3 regions of the Alteromonas sp. H02 genome follow, and region 3 is predicted to be linked to each of the others. Evidence: predicted binding sites of a transcription regulator. Region 3 holds the regulator's gene; each other region holds the start of a gene.
What was found. Region 3 encodes sigma-54, which starts transcription at its own class of promoters, with help from an activator protein. Its sites were predicted from a motif close to GTTGGCACGNNNNTNGNNT; they were not measured.
Positions count from the first base shown of each region.

Region 1: the regulator sigma-54 is predicted to act here: its motif matches at 3,061-3,079, upstream of AC566Q_RS19215 (Npun_F0296 family exosortase-dependent surface protein).
Region 2: the regulator sigma-54 is predicted to act here: its motif matches at 1,922-1,940, upstream of AC566Q_RS17430 (Npun_F0296 family exosortase-dependent surface protein).

Region 1 is NZ_CM185021.1:4,134,359-4,139,494, forward strand. It holds gene AC566Q_RS19205 (MBL fold metallo-hydrolase RNA specificity domain-containing protein) at 1-882, opposite strand, end outside; gene AC566Q_RS19210 (Na/Pi cotransporter family protein) at 886-2,523, opposite strand; gene AC566Q_RS19215 (Npun_F0296 family exosortase-dependent surface protein) at 3,124-3,942, shown strand; gene AC566Q_RS19220 (Na+/H+ antiporter NhaC family protein) at 3,997-4,566, opposite strand; partial or broken gene AC566Q_RS19225 (sodium:proton exchanger) at 4,829-5,136, opposite strand, start outside.
Region 2 is NZ_CM185021.1:3,742,696-3,747,831, forward strand. It holds gene AC566Q_RS17415 (S1 family peptidase) at 1-21, opposite strand, end outside; gene AC566Q_RS17420 (YdcF family protein) at 79-858, shown strand; gene AC566Q_RS17425 (PEP-CTERM/exosortase system-associated acyltransferase) at 980-1,777, shown strand; gene AC566Q_RS17430 (Npun_F0296 family exosortase-dependent surface protein) at 1,983-2,828, shown strand; gene AC566Q_RS17435 (Npun_F0296 family exosortase-dependent surface protein) at 3,001-3,843, shown strand; gene AC566Q_RS17440 (FAD-binding protein) at 3,949-5,136, shown strand, end outside.
Region 3 is NZ_CM185021.1:4,262,402-4,267,537, reverse strand. It holds gene AC566Q_RS19810 (hypothetical protein) at 1-321, shown strand, start outside; gene AC566Q_RS19805 (HPr family phosphocarrier protein) at 380-652, opposite strand; gene rapZ (RNase adapter RapZ) at 652-1,497, opposite strand; gene ptsN (PTS IIA-like nitrogen regulatory protein PtsN) at 1,522-1,980, opposite strand; gene hpf (ribosome hibernation promoting factor) at 1,996-2,283, opposite strand; gene AC566Q_RS19785 (RNA polymerase factor sigma-54) at 2,308-3,786, opposite strand; gene lptB (LPS export ABC transporter ATP-binding protein) at 3,854-4,579, opposite strand; gene lptA (lipopolysaccharide transport periplasmic protein LptA) at 4,576-5,085, opposite strand; gene lptC (LPS export ABC transporter periplasmic protein LptC) at 5,117-5,136, opposite strand, start outside.

The DNA of each region.
Region 1 (5,136 bases), 130 kb from region 3:
ATTTTGATAGCGGTGGTAGATTTCTGTTACAGCAATGGCCATCGGACTGTCTAAACATACCAGCTGCTGAGGAAGCTTGCCCTGCTGATACAACTCACCCAGGCGAAAAATAATCTCCTGTGTACGCCCCACCGCAAACGACGGGATAAGAATATTCCCGCCATTTTGCGATGCACTGGTGATGACCTCTTCAAATTCTTCGAGCGTTTCCTGCATAGAGCGGTGTTCACGATCGCCATAGGTTGATTCCATTAACACAACATCCGCCTCCGCAATCGTAGCAGGATCGCGTAATAGCGCCGCCTGTGAATTACCCAAATCGCCGGAGAATACCAGTTTTCGTTGTCTGCCCGACTCGTTGGTGGTGAGTTCAACAATTGAGGAGCCCAGGATATGCCCGGCTTCACGCAAGGTGATGTCAACGTCGGGTGTAATGGTTATCTGCGCGTTGTAATCCAACCCCTGACACAGCGATAACGCTTTATCTACATCTTCCATGGTGTATAACGGCGCAAGCTCTGTTTTGCCGGCGCGACGACGACGCTTGTTTTCCCATTCAATATCCCGTAATTGCAGCGACGCCGCATCTTTTAAAAGCACCTCGATAAGATCCAACGTGGCTGACGTCATGTAAATCGGGCCACTAAAACCGTCTTTCACTAAAAGCGGCAGTCGGCCAGAATGATCCAGATGAGCATGAGACAGCACCACAGCATCAACCGACTGTACTGAAAACGGAAATGGATCTTCATTATGGGCTTCTTCTTCCCGACCGCCCTGATATAACCCACAATCGAGTAACACTCTGCCCGACTGAGTTTCCAGTAAATGCATAGAGCCGGTGACACCGGTTACAGCACCGTAAAATGTTAGTGTTGACATGGCTTATTCTCCTTCATTGCCGGAAGATGGCGGAATTAACACCGCAGACAAGGTATTTAATCGCGTTGAGGCTTTATGCCAGGTTTTGGCGATATGCCAGGCTTCCTGCAAACAATCTAAGGCAACCGACATTTGTGCCACTTCGATATGGTGTAGTGTACCGGCCATAATTAAATGATATTTTATGCGATCTTTTTCGTGCTGTAACGCCTCTTGTGTCATTGGTGTATCTCCCACCGACAAGTTGGCACTTTGCTGCATGTAATCAACTATCTGAGTGAGGTAGCTTTTTAACTGCGCCTCGAGTTCAGGCTCTTTAAGTGCTTCGCGATTAATCCAGAGGCTGGCGAGGGTATCACTCGCCTGACTGCAATCCAGCAAATACCCTTCAACCCGCATCATTGTTGCCAGTTGAGCGGTCGTTTCGTCTGATAACGCAGCGGTTTCCAATTCCACAATAAACCTGGAGATATGCCCGGACAGCGACCTGATCACTGTCACTTGCTGCTGAAAACGTTTGATATCATGATGACCGGGATACACCGCCGCCTGAAAGAGCTTTAACAATCGTTTTTGTAGCGCCACGAGTTCATTCAGTAACGCATTAATGGCAAGTGCCGGCGTCCGGGCAATGTTTTTATCAAGATATAACGGCTCGGATTCTGTTTCTTCGCGGCTGCGAAAACGTTTCTCCAGCCAATGGGCCAATTGGCCGATAAAAGGATACATCAACAGTATCCCCATAAAATTAAACAACGTATGAAACAACGCCAGAGAAAATGCGGGATCGGCATCCAGTTCCAGAGCGTCACTGATCTGATGGATTAGATAAAACAACACCGGTAGTATCAATAGCGCAATGACAGCCGTTACCAAATTAAACAGCACCTGAGCAGCCGCCGCCCGCTTGGCTGCCGAGGTTGCGCCAACGGCAGCAAAAGCCGCTGTAGAGGTTGTCCCAATGTTCGCCCCTATGGCCATCGCGCCCGCAGAGTACATCTCAATCATTCCACTGCCTGCCGCCGTAATAGTCAGGGCGATTGAGGCACTGGAAGACTGTGTAAGCACCGTAATCATAACGCCCACCAGCAAGTAAATGAGTATTCCACCAACCCCTTCGGCCGCAAACTGACTGATGGGAAAGGACGGCATCACGCCATCAAAAGCTTCTTTCAACACGCCAATGCCAATAAAGAATAACCCAAAGCCCACCAGCGTTTGGCCAACGGCCGCCAACCTGCCTTGCTGCTGGGTTAGTTTAAACATCATGCCTATTCCAACCAGCGGTAAGGCAAAGGCTTCGATATTGAGCTTAAAGCCAAGTATCGCCACTAACCAGCCGGTCATGGTGGTGCCAATATTGGCACCAAAGATAACCCCCAGTACCTGGCGCATATTGAGCAGGCCGGCATTCACAAAGCCCAATGATGCAACGGTTACAGCGCTGGACGATTGCACAATGGCAGTCATCAGAAAGCCACTGAAGATGCCGCGCACCGGTGTTTTCGTCCAACTCGACAATATATGCCGCAAGCTCGAACCTGCTACCGCTTTAAGCCCGTCTGTCATCAAGCCGATGGCAAGAATAAACAATCCCAGACCACCCAGACCAGCCCCCACTGTACTAATTACATCACTCATAACACTCTAAATACTGGCCTGTACAACGGCATTACGAACAACACGCTTAACGCCGTTTTGCACCAGATCAACCGTTATTCTTCTGTTAGTAATAGTGTAGTCGTAAATGCCGACCCCTGCGGTTTTGGCCTTACCTGGTTCAGGCCTCGCCTTAATGAGCAAAAAGCGCGTAGCTGAATAATCCTATTTCAAGAGATAAAAAAACGGTGCGATCAAAAAGCTGACCTTAAAAACAGGTGTACTATTGATGTAACGGATGAAAGGCTGACAAACCTTTTTATGTTGCGAAAATTAACCCAGCAAATTGCTGGCGTCTTAGGGTAGTAAACAGCATGACTGACGTAGGTAACTCATTACGCGAATATCGAATAATGACTACGGCAACTAACGTTAGTAAAACATAATAACTTACAAACAAAACTGAAGCGCATGTTGACTGGCGAAAAATCAACCACCCCATGTCAGAATATTTTACACACAGATATAAAGCTCAGCCGAAATAAAAACCAAATAACTGATAAATATGAAAGAATTAAACATGGCACAATAATAGCTTATACTTTAGTGTATTTTAATTCTCCTGAATTTAAGGAACAAAACATGAAAAAGTTGAGCCAAGTCGCTAAGGTAATGACAATTGGTGGCGCATTAGTATTCGGTTCATTATCAGCAAATGCCGCATCAATATCTTTTTCCTACGATGCAGCAAATGACGGTTCTGGTTTAACAAGTCAGTACATCGACCCGTTAACAGGTGGTTTACCAGGTTACTTCATCGAGAGTTTCGACCAGGCAACTGGCGATCCTATGTTTCCGGGTTCAACTGCTTATAACGATGCTGGCTTCGACCAGGAGTGTGCGGTAAACAGTGTTAACGGTGGCCCTGCTGGCGTTTTAGTCACACCACCAAGCAGTGATGTTGGTGTTCGTCAGGGCTCTGTCTCTGGTGTTGCTGCGGCACCTGCCAATGATACGACTTGTTTCGCTTACCTGACCAACAATGGCAGTGGTTCTGCGAGCTTTACTTTTGACTACAGTCAGTTACTGGCAGCCAACGCAGACACTGGTATTACCTATCTGGGTTTCTACTGGGGTTCAGTTGACAGATACAACGACTTCAATTTTTACTCTGGCGGTAACCTGGTGTCCAGCATTACGGGTAGTGGTCTACTCAGTGCTCTGGGTGGCAGTGCGGGTAACCAAACCGGTCCTGGTTCAAACGTATATGTGAACATTGACTTTTCATTCGCAGAGCAATTTGATCGCCTGGTGATCAACACTACTGGTATTGCAGGTGAGTTCGACAACATCGTTGTTGGTCTTAGTCAGCGCCCGGTTCTGGTTTCCAGCCCGGCTAGCAATGCTCTGTTACTGCTTGGCCTGGCAGCCATCGGTTTACGTTTACGCCGTAAAAAGTAAGTTACTGATATATTAAAAAAGCTGACTTCGGTCAGCTTTTTTTATGCCTCAAATTTACACTATGCGCCTTAAGAAAGTAAGCACTACCAGTTGAACGAAAAGAGCCCCACCCCAAATCAATGGGCTTGCCACCCATCCGGCAATGGTAAACGCCACCATTGCAATCCCGCCGTTAATCAGCGCAAAAGGCAATTGCGTTCTGAAATGGTCGTACTGACGGCAACTCGCACCGGTGGCCGACAATATGGTGGTTTCCGATATGGGCGAACAGTGGTCGCCAAACAAGCCACCGGATAACACCGCGCCAATGCTCACCAATAGCGGAGCTTCAATAGCAAACGCCGTAGGGATCACCAAAGGTAGCATGATTGCAAAAGTGCCCCAGGATGAACCGGTGGCAAAGGAAATAACCGCCGACAGCAGAAAAGCCACCAGCGGTAACAACCATGCCGGAAATCCGCGCTGCGCCTGCTCGGCAATGTAGGCCGCCGTGCCAAGCTCATGCCCCAATGAGCTCAATGTCCACGCCAGCACCAGTACAATGATCACTTGCATCATACCGCTCATGCCCTGCAAATAGAGTGTTACGCCTTCCAGGGCTGGGCGAACCTGATGCCAGGCCATCAGGCCAATAAGCGTACACGCCGCCAGAAAATACGCACTGGCAAGGGCGGCTCTGAATACCGAGCCTGGTTACGCTGGAAAACGGAAAGCCAAGGGGCACGAGCATTAATAGCAGCACCGCAGCCATCACTAACAGCGGCAAAAACACAAAGCGAGCACGGGCGTTGTGATGGGTGAAAGCCTCAAAATCCTGACCCTGTTTCACGCCACTGCTTGCTGTCGTCGGCGCCTGTGTCGCTTTTATTTCTGCTTGTACCATGGTGCCAATATCGGCTTTTAGCCACACCATAAGAGGGATTACAGCAATCGCAAGCAGGGCATAAAATTGATAAGGGATAACCCCAATAAACACCTGCCAGCTATCGAGGGATTTACCAGCCTGATCGAATTCTTTTTGCAGTAAACCCATGATGTAGATCCCCCAACCGATGAAGGGCACCAGTATGGCAACCGGCGAGGCCGTAGAGTCGATAATAAATGCCAGCTTTTCCCGCGACACCCTGAGCTTTTCAAACAGCGGCCGAAATACCGGGCCGATGATCAGTGGGGTACCCAAATCAGAATAAAAAA
Region 2 (5,136 bases), 520 kb from region 3:
AAACAGAAAGATATTCTTCATTGCAACTCGCTTTTAAATCATTGACTATATCATCCTGTTAATCAGGGAACGATAATTGTGGATATAGACACATTAAAATTTATTGTTAAGCAACTTATCTCGCCAGTCGTTCTCTTTTTCATTCTGCTGTTTGCCGCCCTGGCTTGCTATTATTCAAAGAGGTTCTCCAGATACACTTATCCGATATTTATAAGCGGTTGTACATGGTTGCTGCTTGCCAGTCAGTATACATTTAGTAACTGGTTACTTGCACCACTGGAATATGCCTACCCACCTTTAAAAAAATCAGATACAGCCTGGCATCAGGTGGAGTATATTTTCACTCCTGGTTGTTATTATTACGGTAAAGATTTACCTGAAGCCAGTAACTGGCATCAATGTTCATTAACCCGCTTAACTCAGACGGCCATAATGTCTGTTTACAAGAATAAACCGATCATTGTTACCGGAGGTAACTTTTTAAGGGATAGAAACATTGTGTATGCAGAGAAAGCCCAAAAATTTCTATCTCATCTGGTCACTTCTTCTGTTACTGCCCTGCCTCTTGGCCATAATACAAAACAGGAACTTCAAGCACTGTTTAACCTTACCGGTGATATTCCTATTGCGGTAGTGACTTCAGCCACGCATATGCGCAGGTTATTGTACCAGGCGAGACAAATTGGATTTAACCACCTTGTTCCAGTGCCGGTAGAACATCTGAGCCCGCCAACATACGAGGTAACATTGAATATTCCGTCTATTGCTAGTATCTATCATACTGAGAGAGCACTATATGAATACTTTGGGTTGCTTTATGAAACTGGAGGCTGGCAGATACAGCAACCTAGTAATTAGTGTAAATAGCGTTGAGTATGCATTTTTAGTGGTATTATTAGGGAACATAAAGAATAATAGATGCAGCGCATCCACATACGAAATATGAAGATTATCACAAGCCCGGACGGAAGAGGTGACGGTGTTTAAGAGTACGAGCGCAAAAATTTCCAAGCTATGGCAGTCTTACCAGCGCTTACGCGAGGCGACGGCTATCTCCAAGCATTTCTCTACTTTCTTAACGCCTGTCGTTGCGAATACCGGCGAATTGAAAGAAGAAGTCTATAAGATTCGCCATAATGTGTATTGTGAAGAGCTTGGCTTCGAACCATTAAGACCTGATCAAATGGAAATGGATGAGTTTGATGCATTTGCTCAGTATTGCCTTATTAAGCACATTGGGTCCGACGCCTTCGCAGGTACTGTCAGGTTAGTTACACCTTGTGAGGAAGGACAGCTTTTGCCTTTGGAGAAGTATTGTCTTCACTCCATATCTCATGACGAATTTACACCAAACCACTTTGAACGCCACGAAATCTGTGAAATATCGCGGCTTGCTGTTCCAGCTCACTTCAGACGACGGGCCATGGATAAGTTTGCCGGTGCCGCCACTGGTGCAATTAACGAATCGACTTACTCCGAAGCTGAACTACGATGCTTTCCGTTTATAGCCATCGGACTTTATCTTTCTGCCGCCTCACTAGCACTTACGCAAGGTATTCAGCACGCCTTTGTAATGATGGAGCCCCGTTTAGCCAGGAGCATGCGTTTTCTTGGGATTAAGTACATTAAGATTGGTCCGACGATCGAGTATCATGGCCAGCGCGCGCCTTATTATATCAACGCAGAGATCTTGCTCCGCGATCTCGCTCCAAGCTTTAAATATATGCTTCGTGATATTCAGATTCAGGTAAATAAACAGATAAAAGAAAATAGCTAAGGTATTTGCATTAGCCGTTCAATTTCTTAACAGTTGAAAGCGAACGGCTAATGAACAAAAAAACATGTCAAAAAATTTTACAAAGCGTACTTACCACACCCAACCAAAAACACGCAACCCCCTGATAAAAATAGACTTTTCATTTTTGGCATAGCCCATGCATTACCTTTGTCGTGGTAACTTTCTTAGTACAGAGGACAGTAATATGAAAAAATTTTCCAAATTCACCAAGGCGTTGTCTTTAAGTGCAGTAATCGGTTTAGGCTTTGCTGGTGTATCTAACGCAGCAACAATTATTTTTAACAATGGCGTAGCGGCATCTGATGGCTCTGGCTTAACTAGTCAGTACATCGACCCAATCAACGGCGGTCTGCCAGATTACTTCATTGAAACATTTGACCAGGCAACTGGCGTACCGGGATTCCCAGGCACAACTGCATACACTGTCGCAGGTTTTGAAAACGACTGCGCAGTGAACAGTGTTAACGGTAGCCCAATCGGTATTTCTGTTAACGGAAATGCAAGCGAAATCGGCGTTCGTCAAAATTCTGTGTCAGGAGTGGCAGCAGCGCCTCTTAACGATTCTACTTGTTACGGATACCTGTCTAACAATGGCTCAGGTACTGCAACGGTTGAGTTTGACTACACCAATTTGTTGGATTTTTATTCTGCTGCCGCCCCAGGTAACACTCAGCTTGGCATCACCTACTTAGGGTTTTACTGGGGATCAGTTGATACTTACAATGATTTTCAATTTTATTCTGGCGGTTCTTTAGTAACAACGATTACCGGTACGTCGCTGCTAAATCAGCTGAATGGTGACTCTGGTGACCAGAACGATCCAGCTTCAAATACCTATGTAGAGATTGAATTTTCTATTGCAGAACAGTTTGATACGTTAGTAATCAACACTTCGGGTATTGCTGGTGAGTTTGACAATATCGTAATCGGTCTGAGCTCTCGTGAATTGCCAGTACCGGCTCCAGCAGGACTTGCACTGTTCGCTTTCGGCCTGGTTGCGCTTGGCCTGAGATCTCGTTTAAAAAAATAAACGAAAGAGAAAGTTACCTCTAAGAAAAAGTCGGCTAAGTGCCGACTTTTTTTACACTTATAACTTTTGTTCGAAAGGTCATTTTTTAAGCTTGTGAATTTTTAAGTTTTTTTTATTGGTCTGAAAAATGCATTGCTCCGATAGTTGGTGACATTAATTAAGGAGCGACTCTATGAAACGTTTTTCCCCGGTCACTAAATCCCTTTTATTCAGTGTCGTACTGGTTTTTAGTGCCTCTAATCAATCTTCTGCAGCATCTATCAGCTTTGGTGGAGTAAGCGCCTCTGATGGTTCCGGCATAACAAGCACCTTTATGGACCCCATAAACGGCGGGCTGTCAGACTACTTCATTGAAACCTTTGATATTGCGACGGGCGATCCTCTTTATCCTGGCTCAACAGATTACACCGTCTCTGGATTCGAAAACAAATGTGCCGTAAATAGCCTAAATAATAGCCCGATTGGCGTAAGTATTACCGGCAACAGTAATGAAATAGCAGTTAGGCAAGGTTCAGTCTCTAGCGTTGCTGCGGCACCGGCAAACGATAACACTTGCTATGGCTACGCGACGAATAATGGTCAGGGTGTAGCTACCATATCTTTTGATTACACAAATCTATTAGACTATTACAGTAGCTTATACGGAGCTTCAACCCAGTTGGGAATTACTTACATTGGATTCTATTGGGGATCTGTCGATATATATAATGACTTCGAGTTTTATTCTGGAGGTTCTCTAGTATCGTTCATAACTGGCTCTTCGTTGCTTGCACAACTTGGCGGCAATTCGGGTAATCAGTCAGATCCAGACTCCAATGCTTACGTCAATATTGCGTTTTCAATCGCTGAACAGTTTGACACCCTGGTTATCAATACCAGTGACATTGCCGGAGAGTTCGACAACATAGTTATTGGTCTTAGCACCCGGGAGATTCCTGTCAACGCGCCGGGAGCAGCACTTTTACTGTTGTTTGGAACGGCTATGATAGCAAGTCGTCGGTTACGTAAAAAATAACCAGCTGTCTTCATTTCAGCAAGAAAGCCGGCTTTGTGTCGGCTTTTTGCTTTTTTCACGCTATAGTCTGGTAATATAAATCGACTAAACACTAACCAGATTTTTATGGATATTCACAGCCAACTCACGATTATTTGCCAGTCAGGCACTGCCACACTCATTGACTCAGAAAAAGCCGTAGAACTTTACGGCATCAATACTTTCGGTCAACCTCAGCGATTTGCCGGTGCCATAAAGGTGTTTGAAGAGTCGGTAATCCCCCAACTGCTTAAATTGGCAAACACAGCCGGCTTTAAACTTCATCCTGTCAGCACTAACAATAACTGGGGGTATGGCTCTATTCTGGTGAACAAGGATCCAGTCTATCTTCTGGACCTTTCCCCCCTTAACAGCATTACACCCACCAATAAACAATTGGGTCTAATTACTATCGGCCCTGGTGTTACCCAGCAACAGTTACATGATTATCTCGTTGAGGAAAACTGGCCACATATGGTGCCGGTGACCGGCGCGGGACCTTCATGTAGTCTGCTTAGTAATGCTCTGGAAAGAGGGTACGGTATCACGCCCTACACAGACCATTTTTATGCCTGTAATGCATTAAAAGCGTATCTTCCTCATCCCGAATTATGTGAGCAAAAACTTTCCTCTGCGGTCTCAGCGTTGGATCAAAGCGGCAATGATTTTATCGATAAAACCTTTAAATGGGGTCTCGGCCCGTATATTGACGGTTTATTTACGCAAAGTAACCTTGGCGTGGTTACAGAAATGACACTAAGACTGGCTAAAAAGCCTTCGTCTTTTAGTGCATTTTACATTCAGATTTTTGAGGGCGATGACTTTGCTGAAGCGGTTTCTTTTATTCGAGATTTACTTGAGTCTCAAAGTGGCATGGTCGGTTCAATCAATTTAATGGACAAGAGACGCCTGGTATCGATGACCTGTGAAAATCCCAACCTCGATAAGAATCCTATTGAGCCATTATCCGATGAACAGGTAAACAAACTCGCAGCATCCAAACGACTTCCCGAATGGATGATCGTCGGTTCAATTTATGGCGAAAAACCAGTCGTCAATTTTGTTAAAAAATATATAAAGCAAAAAGGTAAAAAACTGGGACGAATTCTTTTTTCTGATTCTTGGTTACTGAAATTCGCTCATCAGTTTGTACGTCTGCCGATGAATTTTGTGCCTGCTTTTAAAGACGTAAAAGGCCAGCTGACCTCCCTCAAAGAAGGGATAGATATCATGCTCGGCGAACCTAATCAGGTTGCCCTCCCCCTTCCCTACTGG
Region 3 (5,136 bases):
ACAATGTTTGCTGTACCGCTCTGCAACCCAGGTGGTTCCGATTTGATCAGGCTTGCAAAACCATTTCAGTTAGCGTGTGAATATTTTAGACCTGTGGTAAGTCACAATAAACAGGCTTTAGTTGCAGAGTACCAAATCTCTCCCGGCCCGGGGAAGTCGGTAACATTCAAAGGCTGGCCTGCATGGATTAGAGATGGCAATGCGCCACCACCCGGCCATTACGACACAGATTCAGCAGATAATCGTCATGTGAGAGTGGAGTTTCGATTTGGATTTTATGTGAATCAAAACGGCCGATTGCAACTGCAATTGAATGATTAGTCTTTGCTATCCGCAATAAAACCACAGATAACCGCTGCACAGTGGTTGTTTGTGGCTACTACTCGTCTTCGTTAAAACGGCCAACAATCAAAGTTTCCACCGCTGCCATGGCGGCTTCGGCATCCGGGCCTTCGCTGATCACATCAACCTGTTCGCCCTGATGACTTTCCATCAGCATTAAACCCAGTACACTGTTGGCATTGGCTTCTTTATCCCCTTTTTTAAGGGTGATTTCGGCATCAAACTGATTAGCGAGTTGCACTAACTGTGTGGCTGCACGGGCATGCAGGCCTAGCTTATTAACGATGGTAAGTGTTTTTTCTACGCGCATTATCGGTTTAACTCCCGGTGACGGATTTGCACATCCGGATGCTTATCGCTGTATATTTTGGCCAGTGACTGGGCTACAAACACCGAGCGGTGCTGGCCTCCGGTGCAGCCGATGGCAATGGTCACATAGCTGCGGTTATTACGTTCCAGATGGGGCATCCAGGTGTCTAGCAGGTTTTGAATCTGCCAGATAAACTTGGTCACAATGGGCTGTGAACCCAGAAAGGCTTCTACCGGGGAGTCCAGACCGGTAAGGTGCTTTAGGTCCGGCTCCCAGTGCGGGTTGGGTAGAAAGCGAACATCAAACACGTAATCCGCGTCTTTGGGTATGCCGTGCTTAAAGCCGAATGACTCAAATACCAACACTAACCTTGAGCTCTTTTTACCCAGAATACGTTCGCGGATAAGTTCGGCGAGCTGGTGAATCGATAATCTGTCGGTATCAATGTACAGGTCGGCCCGCTCGGTAATGGGCGCGAGTAATTCTTTTTCTGCCTGAATGGCATCGGCCAGGGATTTATTCAATTTGGCCAGCGGGTGCAGGCGGCGGGTTTCACTAAAGCGCTTCACCAGCATGTCATCACTGGCGTCAAGGTAAACAATGGTCATCGACCAGGACGAGGGCAGATAGTCGAGAATCTCAACTAATTCATCGGGATCCTTTGGCAGGTTACGCACGTCGATGCTCACGGCTACCTGATCGTATTCGTCGACCACGGTATGGGTGAGGGTGGGGAGCAGGTTTACCGGAATGTTATCAACGCAGTAGTAGCCTAAATCTTCCAGCGCCCTTAGCGCAACGGATTTGCCGGAGCCGGAGCGCCCGCTGATGATAATGAGTTTCATGGTTTTGTCAGACTCCCTGCCGGACTAATTTGCAGCCTCGTCGCATAGTGCGGCGATAACCTGTTCCTTCGATTCGGCGTTACGGATGGTTTTTACAATGCTTTTCTGGCTTAACTTGCCGGCAATCGTGGCGAGGGTCTGCAAATGCCCCTCGGTCTGGTTTTCTGGTACCAGAATGGCAAAAAAGATATCAACCGGTTTATCATCAATGGCGTCAAAGGCAATGGCTGGGTTGGTGGTTACTACCACGGCTGTTACGTTGGAAAGATTAGCCAGTCTGCCATGCGGCAACGCTATGCCATTGCCAATGCCGGTGCTGCCCATTTTTTCACGACTGAGCAGGGCGTTAAGCGCGTCTTCTTTTTGAATTTCGGCGTTGGTTTCGGCAGCAATATCGCTGATGATTTCTAAAATTCTTTTTTTACTGTTGCACTGGACCGCACATTCAGTGCGATCCAGGCTAACTAAGGCTTGAATATTCATAAGGTTAAATTGGGCCTAGTGCTTTTTGAGCTTTTCCTTATGCTTAATTACCTGGCGATCCAGTTTGTCGACCATACTGTCTATCGCGGCATACATATCTTGATTTTCTGACGAGGCAAATACTTCCGCGCCACTCAAATGCATCGTGGCTTCGGCTTTTTGAGCAAGCTTTTCCACGTTGAGGATCACATGCACATTGGATATGTGATCAAAGTGGCGCTCCAGTTTACTAAACTTGGTATCAACATAATTACGCAAAGAATCGGTTATCTCGATGTGATGACCTGTAAGATTTATTTGCATAGTTCGTCTTCCTTATATTTCGGCCTAAATAAGGCTCTTGCGTTGGTTAGACGGTGGAATCGACAAGGATTCCCGGTATTTTGCTATTGTCCGCCGGGCAACTTTTATACCTTGTTCGGCCAACAATTGAGCAATTTTGCTGTCGCTTAGTGGTTTACTGGGCTTCTCGGCGGCAACCAGTTTTTTAATCAGAGCGCGGATGGCAGTAGATGAACATTCTCCGCCCGACTCGGTGGCTACGTGGCTGGAGAAGAAATACTTCAGTTCAAAAATACCGCGGGGGGTGTGCATGTATTTCTGAGTGGTTACCCGCGAAATGGTAGATTCATGCATATCAACCATTTCGGCTACGTCATTGAGGACCATAGGCTTCATCATTTCCGGGCCGTGTTCGAAAAAGCCCATTTGCTGCTGCACAATGCAGTTAGCAACCTTGAGCAAGGTTTCGTTACGCGACTCCAGGCTCTTGATAAACCACTTGGCTTCCTGCATATGCGAGCGAATAAACTGGGAATCTGAACTGTTGCGGGCCTGACGGCTCATGGCAGCGTACTGCTGATTTACGCTCAGTTTTGGCAGGCTGTCGGGATTGAGTTCAACCACCCAACGGCCTTTTTTCTTGGTGACCGATACGTCGGGAATAACGTACTCGGGCTCCTGAGTAATTAATGCACTGCCCGGACGCGGATTAAGGGTTTGCAGTAAGCGCATTGCTTCACGCAAATCGTCTTCCTTCAGGCGTGATTTACGCATTAAGGTGCGATAGTCCTTGCTGCCCAGCAGGTCGGCATAGTCTTCAATCAGGGTTTTTGCTTCCTTGAGCCATGGCGTGTCGGGAGCAAATTGTTTTAACTGGACCAGTAGACACTCCTGCGGGGTACGTGAGCCTGAACCAATCGGGTCGAACATTTGGATCCGTTTCAGCACGCATTCAATTTCGTCCACTTCAACCGGTTCTTCCATATCTTCAGTATTGACGCTCTGCAGGATATCTTCAACTGTTACGGTTAAATATCCTGATTCGTCAATCGAATCAATAATGGCAATCGCAATGGCACGGTCTACATCGCTGAAGGGCGTGAGGCGCATTTGCCAGAGCAGGTGGTCCTGAATATTGTCGGTGGTTTCACCCTGAAAAACATTCTCATCGTCGTTGGAAGCAGGGCCTGGCGCTGGCGCTGAGGAGGCCGAATAATATTCATCCCAGGTGCTGTCGATGGGTAATTCGTCGGGCAACTCGTTCTTTTCGAGGGCCTCATTGGTGTCCATGCTGGTCTCGGTGCTGGCGGTTGCTGCGGCATCCGCTTCCGCATCGAGTTTACTTTTCTCAACCGTATCGTTGTCGCTGTTGTCATCAACTTCCAATAACGGATTTGAATCGAGCGCTTCCTGGATTTCCTGTTGTAAATCCAGAGTAGATAGTTGCAGCAGTTTAATCGCCTGCTGCAATTGTGGCGTCATAGTAAGTTGTTGACTAAATTTGAGCTGTAAAGATGGTTTCATCTACTTCTGTTCTTAACGCCTTGCTTATTATTGATCGGGACAAAATTTGTTGTCTATATGCATCTAACTATAGCCTGAATTGCTCACCCAGGTATACATCCTTGACCTTTTGATTACTTAAAACCTGTTCGGCGGTGCCCTGGGCGATTAATTCCCCCTGACTCACAATGTAGGCTTTCTCGCATACGTCGAGGGTTTCCCGGACGTTGTGGTCGGTAATCAGGATACCAATTCCACGGTCACGAAGATGCTGTATGATCTTCTTTATATCATTAACCGAAATTGGGTCAACTCCCGCAAAGGGTTCATCGAGCAAAATAAATTTTGGATTCGCCGCCAGTGCCCTGGCAATTTCTACCCGACGCCGCTCTCCCCCCGACAAACTCATCCCTGTACTATTACGTATATGGTTGATATTGAATTCATCAAGTAGCGCATCGGCTTCATTTTGCTGTTCGGCAGAAGAAAGGTCTTTGCGTGTCTGCAATATTGCCATGATATTGTCAAAAACCGTTAACTTTCTGAAAATAGAGGCTTCCTGGGGTAGATAACCAATTCCGTTGCGGGCACGTTCGTGCATGGGCTGGCGGGTCAGATCCATCTCGTCGATGCGAATATCGCCCTTATCCAGTGCCACCAGGCCTACAATCATGTAAAAAGTGGTGGTTTTACCTGCACCATTGGGGCCTAACAGGCCAACAATCTGGCCGGCAGATACCTCAACGCTAACATCCCTTACTACCTGCCGGGACTTATACGACTTAGCTAAGTGGGTGGCGGTCAGGGTGGTCATTCGTTGTCATTATCCTGTTGGTCGTCTGTGCTATCACTGGCCTTGCTTTCGTCGCGCACGGCTTCAATATCTTCCAGACTAAACACGGTACGCACCCGGCCATCTTCACTGCCGCTGCCGTCACCGGTGGCTTTAAGTTGTTCTTTTTCCATGTCGTAAACGATGGTTTCACCTTTTACGACACTGGTATTCTGATTCAATTCGGCATCACCGGCCAGCGAAATAGTGCGATTCGCCACTTCATAACGGATCTCAAATGCACGGGCTTCCACAACCCGGCCATCGTCCAGAGTCTGGCTGTATACAGCAGGTTTGCCAGTAGCGATAAATATTTCCTTGCCCTTGCCGCCGCCAGCTTCTACTTCTACCCGGTCGGCCTTAATGCTGAGCGAGCCCTGGGTAACCTGTACATTATCAATCAGGATAGACTTTTTATTCTTACCGTCGAGGAACTGTGACTCGGAAAACACCTCGATGTCTTTTTTGAAATCAGACTTGGCTGCCATGACCACCGCCGGCGAGAGCGTCAGCGACAGGCTAGTTAGCAGGGGAATAAG